One region of the Xenorhabdus littoralis genome, then DNA from elsewhere that is predicted to be linked to it. Evidence: riboswitches for the same ligand, from Rfam matches in the RefSeq annotation. Region 1 holds a riboswitch; each other region holds the start of a gene.
What was found. A riboswitch is a leader RNA that binds a small molecule or an ion and turns the genes downstream of it on or off. The one in region 1 is predicted to bind thiamine pyrophosphate.
Positions count from the first base shown of each region.

Region 2: another riboswitch for thiamine pyrophosphate. It lies ahead of thiC (phosphomethylpyrimidine synthase ThiC); the one in region 1 lies ahead of thiD (bifunctional hydroxymethylpyrimidine kinase/phosphomethylpyrimidine kinase).
Region 3: another riboswitch for thiamine pyrophosphate. It lies ahead of thiB (thiamine ABC transporter substrate binding subunit); the one in region 1 lies ahead of thiD (bifunctional hydroxymethylpyrimidine kinase/phosphomethylpyrimidine kinase).

Region 1 is NZ_VCDP01000035.1:86,236-92,386, forward strand. It holds gene mgrB (PhoP/PhoQ regulatory lipoprotein MgrB) at 90-236, shown strand; gene FE394_RS10690 (amino acid permease) at 520-1,893, shown strand; gene cspE (transcription antiterminator/RNA stability regulator CspE) at 2,706-2,915, shown strand; TPP riboswitch at 3,040-3,132, shown strand; gene thiD (bifunctional hydroxymethylpyrimidine kinase/phosphomethylpyrimidine kinase) at 3,177-3,974, shown strand; gene fbaB (class I fructose-bisphosphate aldolase) at 4,065-5,114, opposite strand; gene trhP (prephenate-dependent tRNA uridine(34) hydroxylase TrhP) at 5,726-6,151, opposite strand, start outside.
Region 2 is NZ_VCDP01000027.1:17,076-23,226, reverse strand. It holds gene FE394_RS08575 (HesA/MoeB/ThiF family protein) at 1-462, opposite strand, end outside; gene thiE (thiamine phosphate synthase) at 456-1,130, opposite strand; gene thiC (phosphomethylpyrimidine synthase ThiC) at 1,114-3,135, opposite strand; TPP riboswitch at 3,289-3,413, opposite strand; gene FE394_RS19900 (IS3 family transposase) at 3,525-3,662, shown strand; gene FE394_RS08560 (FAD-dependent oxidoreductase) at 4,356-5,354, shown strand; gene thiS (sulfur carrier protein ThiS) at 5,338-5,535, shown strand; gene FE394_RS08550 (thiazole synthase) at 5,537-6,151, shown strand, end outside.
Region 3 is NZ_VCDP01000050.1:46,316-52,466, reverse strand. It holds gene lgt (prolipoprotein diacylglyceryl transferase) at 1-27, opposite strand, end outside; gene ptsP (phosphoenolpyruvate--protein phosphotransferase) at 185-2,431, opposite strand; gene rppH (RNA pyrophosphohydrolase) at 2,441-2,971, opposite strand; TPP riboswitch at 3,088-3,192, shown strand; gene thiB (thiamine ABC transporter substrate binding subunit) at 3,294-4,307, shown strand; gene thiP (thiamine/thiamine pyrophosphate ABC transporter permease ThiP) at 4,283-5,887, shown strand; gene thiQ (thiamine ABC transporter ATP-binding protein ThiQ) at 5,880-6,151, shown strand, end outside.

The DNA.
Region 1 (6,151 bases):
ACAAAAAATAATGTAATAACTGTATAAAAACCTACTATAATATTTGATTGTAATGTGAACTACAATTAAATTATTCCGAGGTGGTCTAGTTGAGCATTAAAAGAACAGCCTTAACATTATGTCTGATATTAGCATGTCTATTTTTGTATTTGTTGGCACTGGATCTACACTGCGATCAAGGTAATGAAGGATTTGAATTAGGTGTATGTTCTATTACCCAATACTTGCCTTTTTGATATTCGCCTCGACCATCATCCTGCCTGTATGTGTGTTAACATACATTTGCGGTATTCATTCTTTGAAAATGATGTTTTAATATTCACTTGACTCGAATTCACAGACTAAATATCGCGTTAAATCAGAACCCACCTAGTTGTTACAATAAATGGCGCATTTTGTGCTCGACAAGTTTTGTGGAAATTGGGAGAGTAGGAAGATTTCTTACTCTACTCAGGTTCAAAACAACAAATAAAATAGCTTTTAATGAGACAAGTTCTAAGTATCGTAAAAGAGGACAAGATGGCAGGACAACAGGAAGAACAACCTACGCTTAAGCGTGGTTTAAAGAACAGGCATATTCAGCTTATTGCCCTCGGTGGTGCAGTAGGTACGGGATTATTTTTAGGGATTGCACAAACCATAAAAATGGCCGGACCCTCAGTGCTTCTCGGGTATGCGATTGGTGGATTTATTGCATTCTTGATTATGCGTCAATTGGGTGAAATGGTTGTTGAAGAACCTGTTGCAGGTTCATTTAGCCATTTTGCTTATAAATATTGGGGAGATTTTGCTGGTTTTCTATCAGGCTGGAATTACTGGGCAATGTTCATTCTGGTCGGAATGGCAGAGTTAACGGCTGTTGGTATCTATATCCAGTATTGGTGGCCGGATGTGCCAACATGGGTTTCTGCGGCAATATTCTTTGTACTGATTAACCTTGTTAATTTGGTTAATGTCCGGTTATATGGTGAAACTGAATTTTGGTTCTCTATCATTAAAGTCACTGCCATTATCGGCATGATTCTTTTTGGCAGCTATTTGCTGATTAGTGGAAATGGTGGCCCACAAGCCAGCGTGACTAACTTATGGCAACAGGGTGGTTTTATGCCAAATGGGATCACTGGCCTGATTATGGCAATGGCGGTGATCATGTTCTCATTTGGTGGACTGGAAACGGTAGGGATTACTGCGGCAGAAGCGGAAAATCCTGAAAAAAATATACCCAAAGCAACTAACCAAGTAGTTTATCGAATTCTGCTGTTTTACATCGGCTCATTGGCTATTCTGCTTTCACTTTATCCGTGGGGAAATGTAGTAGAAGGCGGTAGCCCATTTGTTCTGATCTTCCACGATTTGAATAGCTCTTGGGTGGCGAATATCCTGAATGTGGTTGTATTGACGGCTGCCTTATCTGTTTATAACAGCGGCGTGTATTGTAATAGCCGGATGTTATATGGTTTGGCTAAACAAGGTAACGCTCCTCAAATTCTGTCTAAAGTAAATAAGCGTAGTGTACCTGTTTTGTCTATTGGGCTGTCTGCATTGGCAACATCGGCTGGTGTATTGATTAACTATGTCATGCCGGGTAAAGCATTCGAGTTGCTGATGGCTTTAGTGGTGACAACGTTAGTCATTAACTGGATTATGATTTGCTTAGCCCATCTGAAATTCCGTGCAGTTAAAAATAAAGAAGGCGTGAAGACTAAATTCCAGGCTTTGTGGTATCCATTTGGAAACTATCTGTGTTTGGTATTCTTAGCATTCATTCTCATCATTATTTTGATGATGCCATCAATTCGTATTTCAGTCATCCTGATGCCATTCTGGGTTGGCGTATTATGGGTGGGTTATATGTTTGCTAAAGCAAATAAGGCAAAGAAACAGATTAGCTAGTTGAAGTGTCAGCTCATCATTCCGAACCTTTTTCAGCCGGGGATCATACCCGGCTGATTGTTATAGTCTGTATTATCTTCATTAATCCGTTGAATCTTCTGCGGGAATGTCTGACATAGATCAGCATTTTTCAAGCATTTGCCATCAAACATCTATTATCAAACATCTAAGATATTTCATTATACTATTCTATTTTTTATTCACCGTAGGTGAAACGATTATTCAGTATGATTACGGGTAAATAAAAAATCATCTGGCCGGCCTCACGTTAATCTCATAACTATTCCCATTAACTATTCCTATAATATAGGTGTCATTATTATTAAAATATTATATTTGAACAATATTTAATAAATGATAAACAAAAAGTAAGCTTTTTATATTCAAAATGCTTATATTGTATGGTTTACAAGTCTTGAATAGAGTGAGTTGGAATATTATAGTTATGTAAAATGGATTTTGGATAACTATAACTCTCTATGTAATCCTTTAATAGGCGTAAGAAACAGAATTATATATTAAATCCATAGAAGATGTTTCTTCGGGTTAAAATTTTCTTTTTACATTAATTCATATTGTTATATACCGTAAATTGTATTGGATAATTTTAAATTGCAATGGATGTTAAGGAATTCAAATATGTGCGTTGGCTCCAGCGCCTGAAAAAAATGGCTTGCGCTTATATAAAGAGTATGTGATAAAACACATGGGTAAACGAAGTATTGTTCTGTTAATAAATAACAGAAATGAATACGGGTTTGTTTATTTTTATGCCAATCGGCGAATTAAGTGATTCAAAGGAAATTTTTGAAATGGCAAAAATCACTGGTACTGTGAAGTGGTTCAACGAGTCTAAAGGTTTTGGTTTTATTACTCCGGCTGATGGCAGCAAAGATGTATTTGTACATTTTTCTGCAATTATGAAAGATGGGTTTAAAACATTGTCTGAAGGCCAGCAAGTTGAGTTTGAAATTCAGGATGGTCCTAAAGGTCCGGCTGCTGCAAACGTTATGTCTGTATAGTAATAAATTTACTTTGGTTGGTGTTTGATTGCTGACTAAATATATTTATCGTTAGTTTTATTTTATTATCTGACGATAAACTATTGAAAATATCACTCTATTGGGATACTAATAGAGTGATTTTTATTTTGACTCGGGGCGTTCTTGATTGAACTGAGAAGTACCCGTATTACCTGATCTGGATAATGCCAGCGTAGGGAAGTCGTGGTATCTCTTTTTTCGATATCTGCTTTTCTTTGGCTGGTGGTAGGAATCACCTTCATGAGAATTAATTCATTAACTATCGCAGGCACAGATCCTAGCGGTGGTGCTGGTATTCAGGCCGATTTAAAAACCTTCTCTGCGCTTGGCGCTTACGGTACATCGGTCATAACCGCGTTGGTTGCCCAAAATACAATGGGTGTACAGTCAGTTTATAACATTGACCCCTCTTTTGTGTCTGCTCAGTTAGAGTCAGTGCTTTCAGATGTCAGAATAGATAGCGCCAAAATTGGTATGTTATCCAATGCTGCCAACATCGCTGTAGTTGCAGAATCATTGCATCGTTATCCTATCCCTCACATTGTATTGGATACTGTTATGGTAGCGAAGAGTGGTGATCCGTTGTTATTACCGGAAGCTATTACGGCAATGGTAGAACAGCTACTGCCAATTGTTTCTCTGGTTACGCCAAATTTGCCGGAAGCGGCGGCGATACTGCAATGTGATCCGGCTAAGACAGAAGATGAGATGCTACAGCAAGGGCGTGAATTACTCTCAATCGGATGTCAGTCAGTTTTATTAAAAGGCGGGCATTTGAGCGATGGAGAAAGCCCTGACTGGTTTTTTACCCCTGAAGGTGAGTGGCGTTTTACTGCTCCCAGAGTGAATACACATCATACCCACGGAACGGGCTGTACTTTATCTGCCGCACTTGCTGCATTGCGTCCTCGTTATTCCGATTGGCAAAGTACGGTTCCTGTAGCAAAAAAATACCTGCAAAATGCACTGACTCAGGCGGATACTCTAGAAGTGGGGCAGGGAATTGGGCCTGTACACCATTTTCATCAATGGTGGTGAATTAAGGAGTAAGGAGCGTTTGTTACCAGATAATGGGGATAGCCATATCCCCATTATGAAGTGTGAAGCATGAAAAGTTAAAAAATCCGGTTATGCGATGGTGATTTTTTTGTCCAGATACACATCCTGAACGGAGTTGATTAACTCAATACCTTCTTTCATTGACTTCTTGAACGCTTTACGACCAAGAATCAATCCCATTCCTCCGGCACGTTTATTAATGACAGCGGTGCGGACTGAATCACTCAAATCGTTGTCGCCAGAAGCGCCGCCAGAATTAATTAATCCAGCGCGCCCCATATAACAGTTAGCAAGTTGATAGCGAACTAAATCAATGGGGTGTTCAGTGGTCAAATGACTATAGACACGTTTGTCCGTATGGCCAAATCCGATGGCATTATAGCCTCCGTTGGTTTCAGCCATTTTTTGCTTAACGATATCGGCACCGATAGTTGCTGCAAGATGATTTGCCTGACCTGTTAAATCTGCGCTGGTGTGGTAATCAATCCCCTCTTTCTTGAAAGCTGAATTGCGCAGATAAGCCCATAACACAGTAACCATGCCTAACTCGTGAGCTCGTTCGAAAGCTGCTGAAATTTCTTCTATTTGACGGCGTGATTCGGGTGAACCGTAATAAATAGTTGCACCAACCGCAACGGCGCCCATTTCAAATGCTTGTTCGACGCTGGCATATAAAGTTTGGTCATATTGAGCCGGATAGGTCAAAGTTTCATTGTGATTGAGCTTCACCAAGAATGGGATCTTATGGGCATAACGACGAGAAACAGACGCCAGAACGCCGTAAGTTGAAGCAACACAGTTACAGCCCGCTTCAATAGCCAATTCAACAATATTTTTAGGATCAAAATAGAGGGGATTAGCGGCAAAAGAAGCGCTGGCGGAATGTTCAACACCTTGGTCTACCGGCAAAATTGAAAGATAACCTGTACCTGCCAGACGACCATGATTCAGCAAGGTTTGCATGGATCGCAGGACAGTATTGGGACGATTATTTTCGATCATCACTCTGTCGACAAAATCTGTACCGGGAAGGTAGATATTTTCACTTGGGATGGTACGGCATTGATGTTGCAATAAACTTTCTGCGTCTTTTCCTAACAAATTAGCGATATCAGTCATGATTAACTCCAGTTTGCAAAAGGCGCTACTGATTGTTGTTGATATTTATGTTAATCACAAGGCGAGTAGAGAGGGAAGCTGTAGTGGATCGCTTCAGTTAGGCTACAGTCACACACAAAGTATTAAAAATGCACTCCGTTTGTAGGAGGGTAAAGTGAAATAATTTTTATCTGATAGGATGAATAATACACATTGAATTATTTTGTATTTGAATATGTCGAATAGTATTTTCTGAAAATTTCCTTCATTAAACTGAATGAATATCAATGGTATTTATCATGAGATGGTTTTCATGTTTCATAATAAATGGCGTTATTAATATGTAGGTAATATATATTCAAGCTAAAATTGAAAGGCATTAAATTTATTTATGATTTAAGATTGACGGGTTATTTATAACCAATTGAATTTATTGTTTTTTACATCTATTTCAGATAAAAGAAAAGGCCAGCCCAAGGGAGATTGAGCTAGCCAAGGAGGTGGTTCCTAGTCTTACAGTAAAACTTTTTTAGTTCTTCATTTTTCAGAGCCGATAATACGAGAAATAAAATAGTATTGATGTGATCTGTTTCTAAAAAAACAGAATAATTTCTTTAAAATCTTATTTTGAATTATTTTTCTGATAATTTCTGTGGATGAGGTGTTCTGGTATTACCTTTCTTCAGATTCCGGACAAGTAAGGCATGGTTCAGATCAATTTCTTCAGGAATAGGAAGATAAACGATATGCCCATCTCCCGGTGCAACATCTACCGATTGACCTTTTTTATTTGTTATGGATTCTAACGTGAAGTTGATATTACCTGATGGAGTCATGAGTTCCAGATGATCCCCAACAAGAAATTTATTTTTCACGGCGACTTCAGCTAACCCATTGACTCTATTACCCGTCAATTCCCCCACAAATTGCTGAGTATCTGACACAGAATAACCGTATTCATAAGTTTGGTAGGCATCGTGAGTATGGCGGCGCAGGAAGCCTTCTGTATAACCACGATGCGCCAGACCTTCCAACGTTGTCATTAAGGTCGGATCGAA
Region 2 (6,151 bases), on a different contig from region 1:
GCCGACTGCACTGCCGCTGATGAGCGGTTTGTTTTCTGTAACACAAGCGGCGTTGATGGCATGGCGAGTTGCCATGTTATCGCAGCAATCCAGCACTAAATCGGCTTGCCTGACCGCGTTCATCAAAGATTCACTGTCCTGCCTTTCCGTCAGTTCTGTTATCGTGATCAGTGGATTCAGATCTGCCAGTTGTTTTGCTGCCAATTTTGCTTTGTTGGCAGGAATATCATCTGTGCGATAGAGAATTTGACGTTGCAGATTGGAGATATGCAGTTGGTCATCATCCGCAAGATAAAGATGCCCGACTCCCGCCGCCGCGAGATAGAGTGCTGCGGGTGAACCTAATCCGCCGAGGCCGACAATCAGCACTTTGCTGGCCTTCAATTTTTCCTGACCTTCAGGGCCGATGTCCTCCAGCAGTAATTGGCGACTGTAACGCATAAATTCTTGATCGTTTAACATAGAAGCCCCCGATCTTGACCTTCAACCAAATGAAGTAATCTGGCTGTTACCTGTCGCCAGTCTTGCGCTTTTGTAATAGCAGTGACCAGTGCCACGCCACCGACACCTGTTGCAACAACATCCGGCACTCGCCCCAGTGAAATACCGCCAATCGCGACGGTAGGATATTCCGGTGTTATTTCCACTTGATGTTTTAGTGCTTCAAGACCTTGTGGTGATGAAGGCATCTCTTTCGTGGCCGTGGGGAAAATATGTCCCAGTGCGATATAAGAGGGGCGCAGGAATTTCGCCCGCGCCAGTTCATTCTGGTCATGAGTGGAAATGCCCAGACGAAGCCCTGCTTGCTGGATGGCATTGAGATCGGCGATATCCAGATCTTCCTGTCCCAAATGAACGCCATAGGCATGGTGTTTGATCGCCAGACGCCAATAGTCGTTAATGAACAAACGGGCATTGTATTGACGACCGAGTGCAATGGCAGATTGAATATCTTTCTCTACCTGTTCTTCCGGCTGATCTTTGATGCGCAATTGCAGGGTTCTGACGCCAACTTCCAATAATCGTTCAATCCACGTCAGGGAATCTACGACGGGATAAAGCCCCAAGCGGTGCGCGGTCGGGGCAAAAGGAGCCAGTCGGGGCGTTGAGGCGTCAGGCTGATTTTTCATGAGCTGGCGTTGCATGATTCATCTCCTCTGCACTGTGGTAAAGTTCACTGCCACGGGAACGAAACTCTTCCGACATCTGTTCCATACCGGATTCCAGTTCCAGTTTTGCCGCATAGTCGCGCACGTCTTGCGTAATCTTCATTGAACAGAATTTTGGTCCGCACATGGAGCAGAAGTGGGCAACTTTACCTGATTCCTGCGGCAGGCTTTCATCGTGATAAGAGCGGGCAGTTTCAGGATCGAGCGCCAGATTGAATTGGTCTTCCCAACGGAATTCAAAACGCGCTTTCGACATGGCATTGTCGCGGATTTGAGCTCCGGGATGGCCTTTGGCAAGGTCTGCCGCATGTGCCGCGATTTTGTAAGTAATCAGACCCTGTTTTACATCTTCCTTGTTGGGCAGGCCAAGATGTTCTTTGGGCGTGACATAACACAGCATGGCACAACCAAACCAGCCAATCATGGCGGCTCCGATACCGGAGGTAAAATGGTCATAACCGGGAGCAATATCCGTTGTCAGTGGCCCTAATGTATAAAATGGGGCTTCGTGGCAGTGCTCCAGCTCTTCCGTCATATTGCGGCGGATTAATTGCATCGGGATATGCCCCGGCCCTTCGATCATGACCTGAACATCGTATTCCCACGCGATTTTGGTCAGCTCACCGAGGGTATACAGTTCAGAAAACTGCGCTTCGTCATTGGCATCTTGGATTGACCCCGGACGTAGCCCATCACCCAAAGAGAGGGAAACGTCATAGGCGGCACAGATTTCACAGATTTCGCGGAAGTGAGTGTAGAGGAAATTTTCCTGATGATGGGAGAGGCACCACTTCGCCATAATTGAGCCACCACGGGAAACAATGCCTGTCAGACGCTTGGCGGTCATCGGGACATAACGCAGCAGTACACCGGCATGGATGGTGAAATAATCTACACCTTGTTCGGCTTGTTCCAGTAACGTATCGCGGAACATTTCCCATGTCAGGTTTTCTGCGATGCCGTTGACTTTTTCCAGTGACTGATAAATCGGGACGGTGCCGATAGGAACCGGGCTATTGCGCAGTATCCATTCGCGGGTTTCGTGGATGTAGCGCCCGGTAGAGAGATCCATGACGGTATCCGCGCCCCAACGGGTAGACCAAATCAGTTTTTCCACCTCTTCTTCAATGGACGAAGTCACGGAAGAGTTACCAATGTTGGCATTCACTTTTACCAAGAAATTGCGGCCGATAATCATCGGTTCGGATTCTGGATGGTTAATGTTAGCGGGAATAATCGCCCGACCGGCCGCAACTTCCTGACGGACAAATTCGGGTGTGATGTTTTCCGGTAAATTGGCCCCGAAATTTTGTCCCGGATGTTGTTGGCGGAGCACTTCACTGCGGATACGTTCGCGTCCCATATTTTCGCGCAGCGCGATAAACTCCATTTCAGGTGTGATGATACCTTGGCGCGCGTAATGTAATTGGGTGACACGCTTACCTTGTCTGGCTTTCAGTGGATGCGGGCGATGGTGAAAGCGCAGGTGATCCAGCCCTGCATCTGCCAGACGTTGTTGAGTGAAATCAGAACTCAGGGCTGAAACAGGTTCGGTATCATTGCGTTCATCAATCCAAGGTTGGCGAATATTATGTAATCCCGTTTGTACATCCAGTACGGAAGCCGGATCGCCATAAGGGCCGGAGGTGTCATAAACGGGAACCGGCTCATTTTCTTCAAATTGAGGATTCTCTTTTGTGCCACCAACCAGTGTCGGAGAGAGTTGGATCTCACGCATCGGCACTTGAATATCCTGACGTGAACCTTCAAGGTAAATGCGCTTTGAGTTGGGAAAAGTCACGCCTTGAACGGCGTTGATAAATTCTTGTGCTGCATCCCGCTGAGCCTTACGTGGCCTTGCCGGATGAGACTTGGGCGAAATATCAGCCGTTGGGATGATGGCGTTTGAAATAGATGTATCGGTAATAACGGTATTGGAACTAACGATATTGTTGGACTTAGACATAGCAAATTCCTGACTGTGTTATCGCCTGTGTCATTGTTGATCAGGCTTACGTTGAGAAAATTGCTTGTCTGGAGCTCGCAGGGAGTAATGGTTGATGCTGGTTGGTATCTGTACATCACATTAACATAACGGATATATGATGATACTGGCAGCGAGTTGATTACTCTTGTTCCCTTCGCGGGTATTAGCCCGATCAGGTTCTGCGGATCCCGAATAAACGGTCTCAGCCTGTGTCCATCGTGATATACGCTGAACGCTAGGCACTCCGACAAGAAAAAAACATCTCAGAGTATAACTATTTTTCCTACATAAATCTCTCAATAAAAATCGAAGGATTTTTTGGGACTTTTGTCTGATCTGTCTTTGATGTAGTGTCCACCTTGTTTTTAATGTGGAGCCAGATTTTTGGTAGCAGAAAACAGGTGGTGAATGTGATATTAGATTATATCGACGTGTTTTACAACCACCATCATAAGCATTCAACACCAGGTTATCTGGCTCCGGTGGAATATAAAATAGTGATGTAATTGGGGGGGATAATTTCAAAGACAGATCATTCATGAGGAACTCATTACTATTCTTTTCTTTGGAGTTATGACCAGAGAAATAAATACTGTGACTTAACTCAATATATAGGTAATTTCCATATACATATGGTTTTATTTATGTCATTGTCATGTCTATTTACTGTACGCTAAGGCGCTAAAAATAACAGCGCCAAATAACATGTAAAAATTGTATGCATGGTGCACCGTGGTGTATGGAATATTTATTTACCTGAATTCATTACTATTATGAAAAGCTATTTATAGAGTCTAATTCTATTTAAGTAAAAAGTCACATTGGCAAGTATTCTATAGTTATTGAAAACATCCGGTTAATTATGTTTGTTTCTATTTGTTTTTATTTATTTCAGTTATATTTTTTATTTACTTCAGTTGTGTTTTTTAAAATGTCTCTCAGAATTAAAATTGAAAGGATAGTTGCTTGCCGAAATTGGAACTTTAAGGATATTACGATGTACCCCGAAAATACATTCTTAATTGGAGTTTCGGTAGCTTTATTATTTCCGTGGCAACACAATTAGAAGCAACCTAGTTGAAGCGGTAACTAAGGTAAAAGATTACTTACATCAGGCCATCTTAGAATCTGACAACTTGAACATAGGCTTCGGTCATGGCCCAGTTCATCATTTTCTTTAATAAATGGAATGGGAAACTATGCATATTACAATCATAGGGGCTGGTGTTGCAGGTCTGACTTGTGCGGCAGAGTTCATGGCAAGAGGCGCAAATGTTCGAATTCTTGAACGCGGATCAACGATAGGCGATAAAGCATGTTCTTGGTGGGCTGGCGGTATGTTGGCTCCATGGTGTGAAGGTGAAAGTGCTGCGCCTTCAGTCGTTAAATTAGGACAACATGCTATCGATTGGTGGGCAAATCATACTGATACACTTATCTTATCAGGTACTCTTGTGCTTGCTTTGGGGCGTGATGTTGCCGAGCTGAAGACTTTTGCCAATAAAACTGAAAATTACGAACACGTTAATTCAGAACAAATTGCAGCACTTGAGCCAGATCTTGCTGACCATTTTCATAAGGGACTCTTTTTTAAAAATGAAGCATTCCTGAACCCTCGTAAAGCAATCACACAATTATCTAAAAAGTTAGAGGCGCTCGGCGTCGAATTTGTATTCAACAGTGAAGTCAACATCAATAATGTGAAATGCACTGATTTAGTTGTTGATTGTCGGGGTTTGGAAGCGCGCGATACATTAAAAACATTACGTGGAGTCAAAGGTGAGATGCTCTTGATTCACAGTAATGACATAAAAATCAATAGATCCATTCGATTACTACATCCAAGAATACCATTGTACTTGGTTCCGCGCGGTAATGGCCTTTACATGGTTGGGGCCACCATGATTGAAAATGAGGAACGTGAACGAATTTCAGCGCGTTCTATGTTCGAACTACTTGGATCAACATTTGCCCTTCATCCCGGTTTTAGTGAAGCCGAAATTGTAGAAATAGGCGTCGATGCGAGACCCACATTCCCAGATAGTCTCCCCCGTGTTTCTTGGAAAGATCAAATTCTTTGCGTGAATGGTCTCTATCGTCATGGATTTTTATTGTCTCCTTCAATGGCGCAAATGGCTGCAAAAGTTGTTTTTGAAGGATCTAATATTCCGGAGTCAATTGATGAATATTCTGGTTAATGGCTTAGAATTCTCTGTTTCGGGTTCCAGGTTAGGGCAAATTCTTACAGAACTTGGGTATGACAATATGGTTTTGGTAACCGCTGTAAACGGCAATTTTGTAAGTACGGAAAAGCGCGATGAATTTAAAATAAAAAATTCAGATAAGATTGAAGTTTTAGCGCCAATGCAAGGAGGCTAATGTGCTAAAAATATACGATACAAAACTTCATAGCCGTCTGATGCTCGGAACATCTCAATATCCATCATTGGAAATTTTATCAGAATCGGTTAAAGCCTCTAAAGTAGAAATTGTCACTGCATCCCTTCGTAGAGAGTCTGGCAAAAATAAGGCTGGGCAAAGCTTTTGGTCATTAATTAAAGAATTAAATGTCCTGGTGCTTCCCAACACAGCCGGCTGCCATACTGTAAAGGAAGCAGTAACGACTGCACACATGGCAAGAGAAATTTTTGGTACAGATTGGATCAAATTAGAAGTTATTGCTAACGACGATACGTTGCAACCTGATGTCTACGCTCTTGCTGAAGCAGCAAAGATCTTGTGTGCTGATGGTTTTAAAGTCTTTCCCTATTGCACAGAAGATCTCTCTGTTGCAGAAAAATTGTTACAAGTGGGCTGTAAAATCCTGATGCCTTGGGGTGCACCTATCGGTTCTGGCCGAGGGTTAAATAATATCTACGGCCTGAGAACTCTCCGCGCGCATTTCCCTGATATTCCTCTAGTGATTGATGCGGGAATAGGCTTGCCTTCTCATGCGGCGGCGGCCATAGAGCTGGGTTATGACATGGTGTTGCTG
Region 3 (6,151 bases), on a different contig from region 1:
AGGAAATTCCAGATAGCTAGTGCTCATCGTTCCCCACTAAAAGTAATGTTGTGTGAATGAATGATATTGCGGATAAATTATCTTATACGAGTGAATTATATTGCTTGAATAATTTAAGACAAATAATCGCAAATAATAGCATAGGCAACTAAATGGATTAAGTATCTATCCTTATAGGCTCTTGTTAAATACCGCCCCTAATCAGGCCGCCCAGACTATGCGCCTCCATAAATTCGGCTGATAATGTTTTTACCTGCTGGCTGGTTTCGGCTGTCAGGATTATTTCGATAAGACGTTCAAGTTCGTTGACATCCAAATGGCGCAGTAAATACTTGATACGCGCAACACTCCGGCCGCTCATGCTTAAACTGCGATAGCCCAGACCCAATAATATTAATGCCCCCAACGGTAAACCTGCCATTTCGCCGCATACACTGATCGGAAGATCAAGGCGTCGGCATTCATCAAAGGCCTGTTTCAGTGCCCTAATTACCGCAGGATGCAAATTGTCATATAGCTGGGCGACATGTGTATTATTGCGATCCACCGCAAGTAAATACTGAGTCAGGTCATTCGTGCCAATAGAGACAAAATCAATCCGTTTCTTTAATTGTGGCAACAGAAAAATGGTCGACGGCACTTCAATCATGATACCGATCTGGGGCATCGTGATCATACTGCCAATAACTTGCTCAACCTCAGCTTTCGCTCTCTCAATCAGTTTTCGGGCTTCATCAACTTCCTCAATGCTTGTCACCATCGGCAAGAGAATTTTTAGATTGCCCGTATGCACATTGGCTTTCAACATCGCCCTCAACTGAATCAGAAATATCTCCGGCTGATCCAGCGTAATACGAATTCCCCGCCAACCAAGAGAAGGATTATCTTCGCTAATGGGCATATAAGGGAGTTGTTTGTCAGCACCAATATCCAGTGTTCTCAGCACCACAGACTTATTGGGAAAAAGCGACAACATCTCTTGATAACGATTTTTCTGATCATCTTCTGATGGGAAACCGCTATGCAGCATAAAAGGGATCTCTGTGCGATATAAACCAACACCATCAATACCATCCGCTATCTGCTGCTCATACTTCAAACTAAGACCAGCATTGAGTTGCACCAGAACCCGCTCCCCACTCTTAAGCTGGGCCTGCTGCTGCTGTTCACCTTCGGCCAGCTTGCTGAGCGCTTGTTCTTCCTCAATGATCTGCCGATATTCCTGAATGATCAGCGGCTCCGGTTCAATAAAAATCTCGCCACGATAGCCATCAAGAATTAGCGTCCGGTTATGCAATAATTCTGGTTGGATATCTGCGCCCATGATGGCGGGTATCCCCATCGCCCGCACCAGTATTGCAGAATGAGAGTGAGTTGCACCATCCCGCACAATCACGCCGGCCAGTTTATCTTGCGGCATTTCAGCCAATAAATTGGCACTCAGTTCATCAGAAACCAGAACAAAGCGCTCCGGCCATTGATCAGCACCGGTGAAAGAGTCATCCAAATGGAACAATACCCGCTGCCCAAGCGCCCGCAAATCTGCGGCCCTCTCTCGCATGTAGGGATCTTGTAAACTGGCGAATTGTTCTGCATATTTTTCAATTACGGTTTTGACTGCCCATTCCGCTACAAAACCATTATCGACAGAAGAAAACAGATCCTGCTTAAGCTGGGGGTCATTCAATAAATGAGAGTAGAGATCAAAAATGGCGGCACTTTCTTTCTGTGAGCCCGTGGTGAAACGTTTGCTGATACGGCGGCATTCCGCTGTCGCCTCTTCCAGGGCATTAGTCAGTCTGGTACGTTCAGCCTGATAATCCAGCGTTAATGCCTCAGTCACCTGATCCAGCAGGGGTTGTGAACGATCTTGCCACCCCTGAGCCATTACAATGCCATTAGAAATAGCGAGAGCTTTAATGCGGGTCTGGCGATACTGACCAAACAACCCTTTTGCCTGCACTTGGGCAAGAATAACTGCAAGCTGCATTGCCAGTGTAACCATGAAGGATTCTTCACTTTCATCGAACAGCCGACGATCATGTTGCTGAACAACTAATACACCCTGTAACTGGCGGCGATAAATAATCGGCACACCCAAAAAAGCTCTCAGGTTTTCTTCTTTCACTTGGGGGATATATTTAAAACTGGGATGATCACGAACATCTGCGAGGTTGATTAATTCGGATAATCGCCCTACTTCACCAACAACACCCTCACCAAAGGCCAGACTGATAGACCGCCATTTTGGTTTGATCAACCCTTTGGTTGCCATCAGGTAATAACACTGCCGCTGATGATCTGCCAGATAGATGGAGCAGACATCCGTGTGCATTGCAAGGCAAGTTTCATTGACCAGTAGCTCAAGCGCTTCAGATAAATTGGTTGCCATAGCAACCTTTTCGACAATTTCCCTTAAGCGCATGAGCATAACAGTTACCTAACTTCTTCTGCGACGATATAAATAAGGTGAATGCAATTGTGAAGCCGGTTCCTGCATTGGCATGACAATTGAAGAGAATTCTTTCATTACGCGGCGGTACACATCCCGTTTAAAAGAAACTACCTGCCGGACAGGATACCAATAACTTACCCAACGCCAGCCATCAAACTCCGGCGTACTACTGCGCTGTACATTAATATCTGCTTCATTACACAGCAACTGCAATAAAAACCAACGTTGCTTTTGCCCAATACAAACAGGCTTTGTATCCCAACGCACCAAACGCTTGGGTAATTTGTAACGCAACCAACTCCGGGTCGAAGCGAGAACCCGTACATCTTTGCGACTTAAACCAACCTCTTCGAACAACTCGCGATACATCGCTTGCTCTGGTGATTCCCCTTGATTGATGCCCCCTTGAGGAAACTGCCAGGAATGCTGCCCATAACGGCGGGCCCATAGAACCTGCCCTTGGCGATTACAAATTACAATTCCTACATTCGGGCGGTAGCCATCATCATCGATCACCAGACTACCTCTCGATAAAACAGATTTAAAAAGATAGCTAATTGTTTCACACTCATCTCAAGCGGTAAACCTCTATGATTAGACTTTGCAGGCGTAGCCTAAGTCTCTACAATACCACCATCTCAACGGGGTGCGGCTGTTATGAAACAGCGCGGCTGAGAACAAACCCGTCGAACCTGAACCGGCTAATACCGGCGTAGGAATTTGGGACGCTAATCATTGATATAAAATAAGTAATTCTTATTTAGCACTTTCCATATCCTTTGCCAATTTGCCAATAACTCGTACTTATAACTCACATTTATAATTACAGGAGAGCAAAGTGTTTAAGAAATTATTTTCCCGCTTTATTGCCTTCAGTACGCTATCAATTTCTGTCTGTGTTTTTGCTCAGGTCGCTCAGGCAAAGCCCACACTAACCGTTTATACTTATGATTCCTTTGCCTCTGAATGGGGATCAGGGCCTGCCATCAAAAAAGCCTTTGAAGCAGAGTGTGGCTGTGAACTTAAACTCGTGGCTCTGGAAGATGGAGTATCCCTGCTTAACCGATTGAGAATGGAAGGCAAGAAAACATCAGCAGATATCGTACTGGGTTTAGATAACAACCTGATTCAGGCGGCTCAACAAACAGGATTGTTCACTCCAAGCAATATCGATACTTCAAAACTGAAATTACCCATTGTATGGAACAACACGACATTTATTCCTTACGATTACGGTTATTTTGCCTTTATTTACAATAAGAACACCTTACCCCATCCTCCAAAAAGTATGGATGAATTAATCAATAGTCACCAGAATTGGAAGATTATTTATCAAGATCCACGCACCAGTACTCCGGGCTTGGGGTTACTGCTCTGGATGCAGGATCTTTATGGGGACAAGGCGGCGCAGGAATGGCAGAAAGTTGCCAAAAAGACCTTAACCGTCACTAAGGGCTGGAGCGAAGCTTATGGTCTGTTTTTAAAAGGTGAAGGCGATATGGTGCTGAGTTATACCACATCACCGGGTTATCACATCATGTCAGAGAAAAAAGATAACTATGCCGCAGCGATATTCAAAGAGGGTCACTATGTGCAGATTGAAGTAGCCGCTCAGCTAGCCTCAAGCAAGCAGCCAGAATTGGCCGGGAAATTCATGAATTTCATGGTTTCACCCGCATTTCAGCAAGTAATCCCGACGACTCAATGGATGTATCCCGCGATTGATATTCCATTACCTGACGTTTTCAAGCAACTTCCTGTACCTGAGAAATCGCTGCAATTCAATGCAGACGATGTGGCAAAACACCGTACAAAATGGATTCGTACATGGCAAAGCGCTGTAAGCCGTTAATTGCGGGTTGGTTACTGCCGGGGGCTATCGCCTCCGGCCTATTAATTATCGTTGCTTTTTCAGCCTTCGGGGCGCTGTGGTTCAGTGCGCCCGAAAGCGATTTGCTGGAATTGTTAAATGACAGTTATCTCTGGCATGTCATCCGGTTCACTTTCTGGCAAGCATTTTTATCTGCTGTATTTTCCGTAACACCTGCGATTTTCCTTGCAAGGGCACTATATCGCCGTCATTTTCCGGGGAGAACACTATTTCTGCGTTTATGCGCCATGACATTGATCCTCCCTGTTTTGGTCGCCCTGTTTGGTATTCTCACCGTCTATGGTCAAACGGGCTGGCTGGCAAATATCTGCCAGTGGATAGGCATTGAGTATCGTTTTACACCTTACGGGCTACAAGGCATTCTGCTGGCACATATTTTCTTCAATATGCCAATGGCAACTCGATTATTGCTGCAATCTCTGGAAAATATTGCAATTGAACAACGACAGCTCGCAGCCCAACTAGGCATGAGTGAGTGGCAACATTTTCGTTTTGTGGAATGGCCTTATCTGCGCCGCCAGATTTTGCCGACCGGAGCACTGATTTTTATGCTGTGCTTTGCCAGTTTTGCCACTGTACTCGCATTAGGTGGCGGGCCCGCAGCAACCACGATTGAACTTGCCATTTACCAAGCACTCAGTTACGACTACGATCTTGCTCACGCGGCTCTGCTCGCTTTAATCCAACTTTTTTGTTGCCTCGGATTAGTATTGCTGAGTCAAAAACTCAAGGGTTCATTTTCTGCGGGTTATGGTCATCAACAACAATGGCGTAATCCACAAGATTCATGGCTGAGAAAACTATCTGACAGTCTGCTGATTGGCATAGCATTACTGCTTTTACTTCCTCCCCTGCTGGCAGTGGTTATCAATGGACTGAACTTCAGTCTCTTTTCTGTCTTACGCCAGCCCGCTTTATGGCAAGCCCTTACCACCTCGCTTATTATTGCGCTGGGGGCAGGATTACTGTGCGTCGTACTGACCATGATGCTGCTATGGAGCAGCCGTGAATTGCGCTTACGTCACTCACCCCGCTGGGCACAATCTATGGAAACCAGCGGTTTGTTGATCCTTGCCATGCCGGGAATTGTTCTTGCTACGGGATTTTTCCTTCTGCTGAACTCAACGGTTGGATTGCCCCAATCACCTTACGGACTGATTATCCTGACCAACGCACTGATAGCGATCCCTTATGCCCTGAAAGTATTGGATAATCCAATGCGTGATCTGGCGGAACGCTATAATCCTCTGTGCCGTTCGCTCAATATTCAAGGCATTCACCGACTGCGCTGGATAGAGCTTAAGGCCCTGAAAATCCCATTGACGCAAGCGCTGGCTTTCGCCTGTGTATTATCAATCGGAGATTTTGGTGTTGTCGCATTATTTGGTAATGAAGATTTCCGTACTTTGCCTTTCTATCTTTATCAGCAAATTGGGGCATATCGCAGTCAGGATGGGGCAGTAACCGCATTCCTGCTTCTTCTACTCTGTTTTATTTTGTTTACTGTGATTGAACACTTACCGAGCCGACGCCATGATTAAACTCGACAATGTTACTTATACTTATGAACACCTTGCCATGAATTTTGATGTAACCGTTAAGGCTGGAGAACGCATTGCGATCCTCGGCCCGAGCGGAGCAGGTAAAAGCACATTATTAAGTTTAATGGCGGGTTTCCAGTTTCCGGAGCATGGCACAATCTGGCTGGATGGAGAAAATCATACTGATACCTCACCTGACAAACGGCCAGTTTCAATGTTGTTTCAGGAAAATAACCTGTTTTCCCATTTAACCATAGAGCAGAA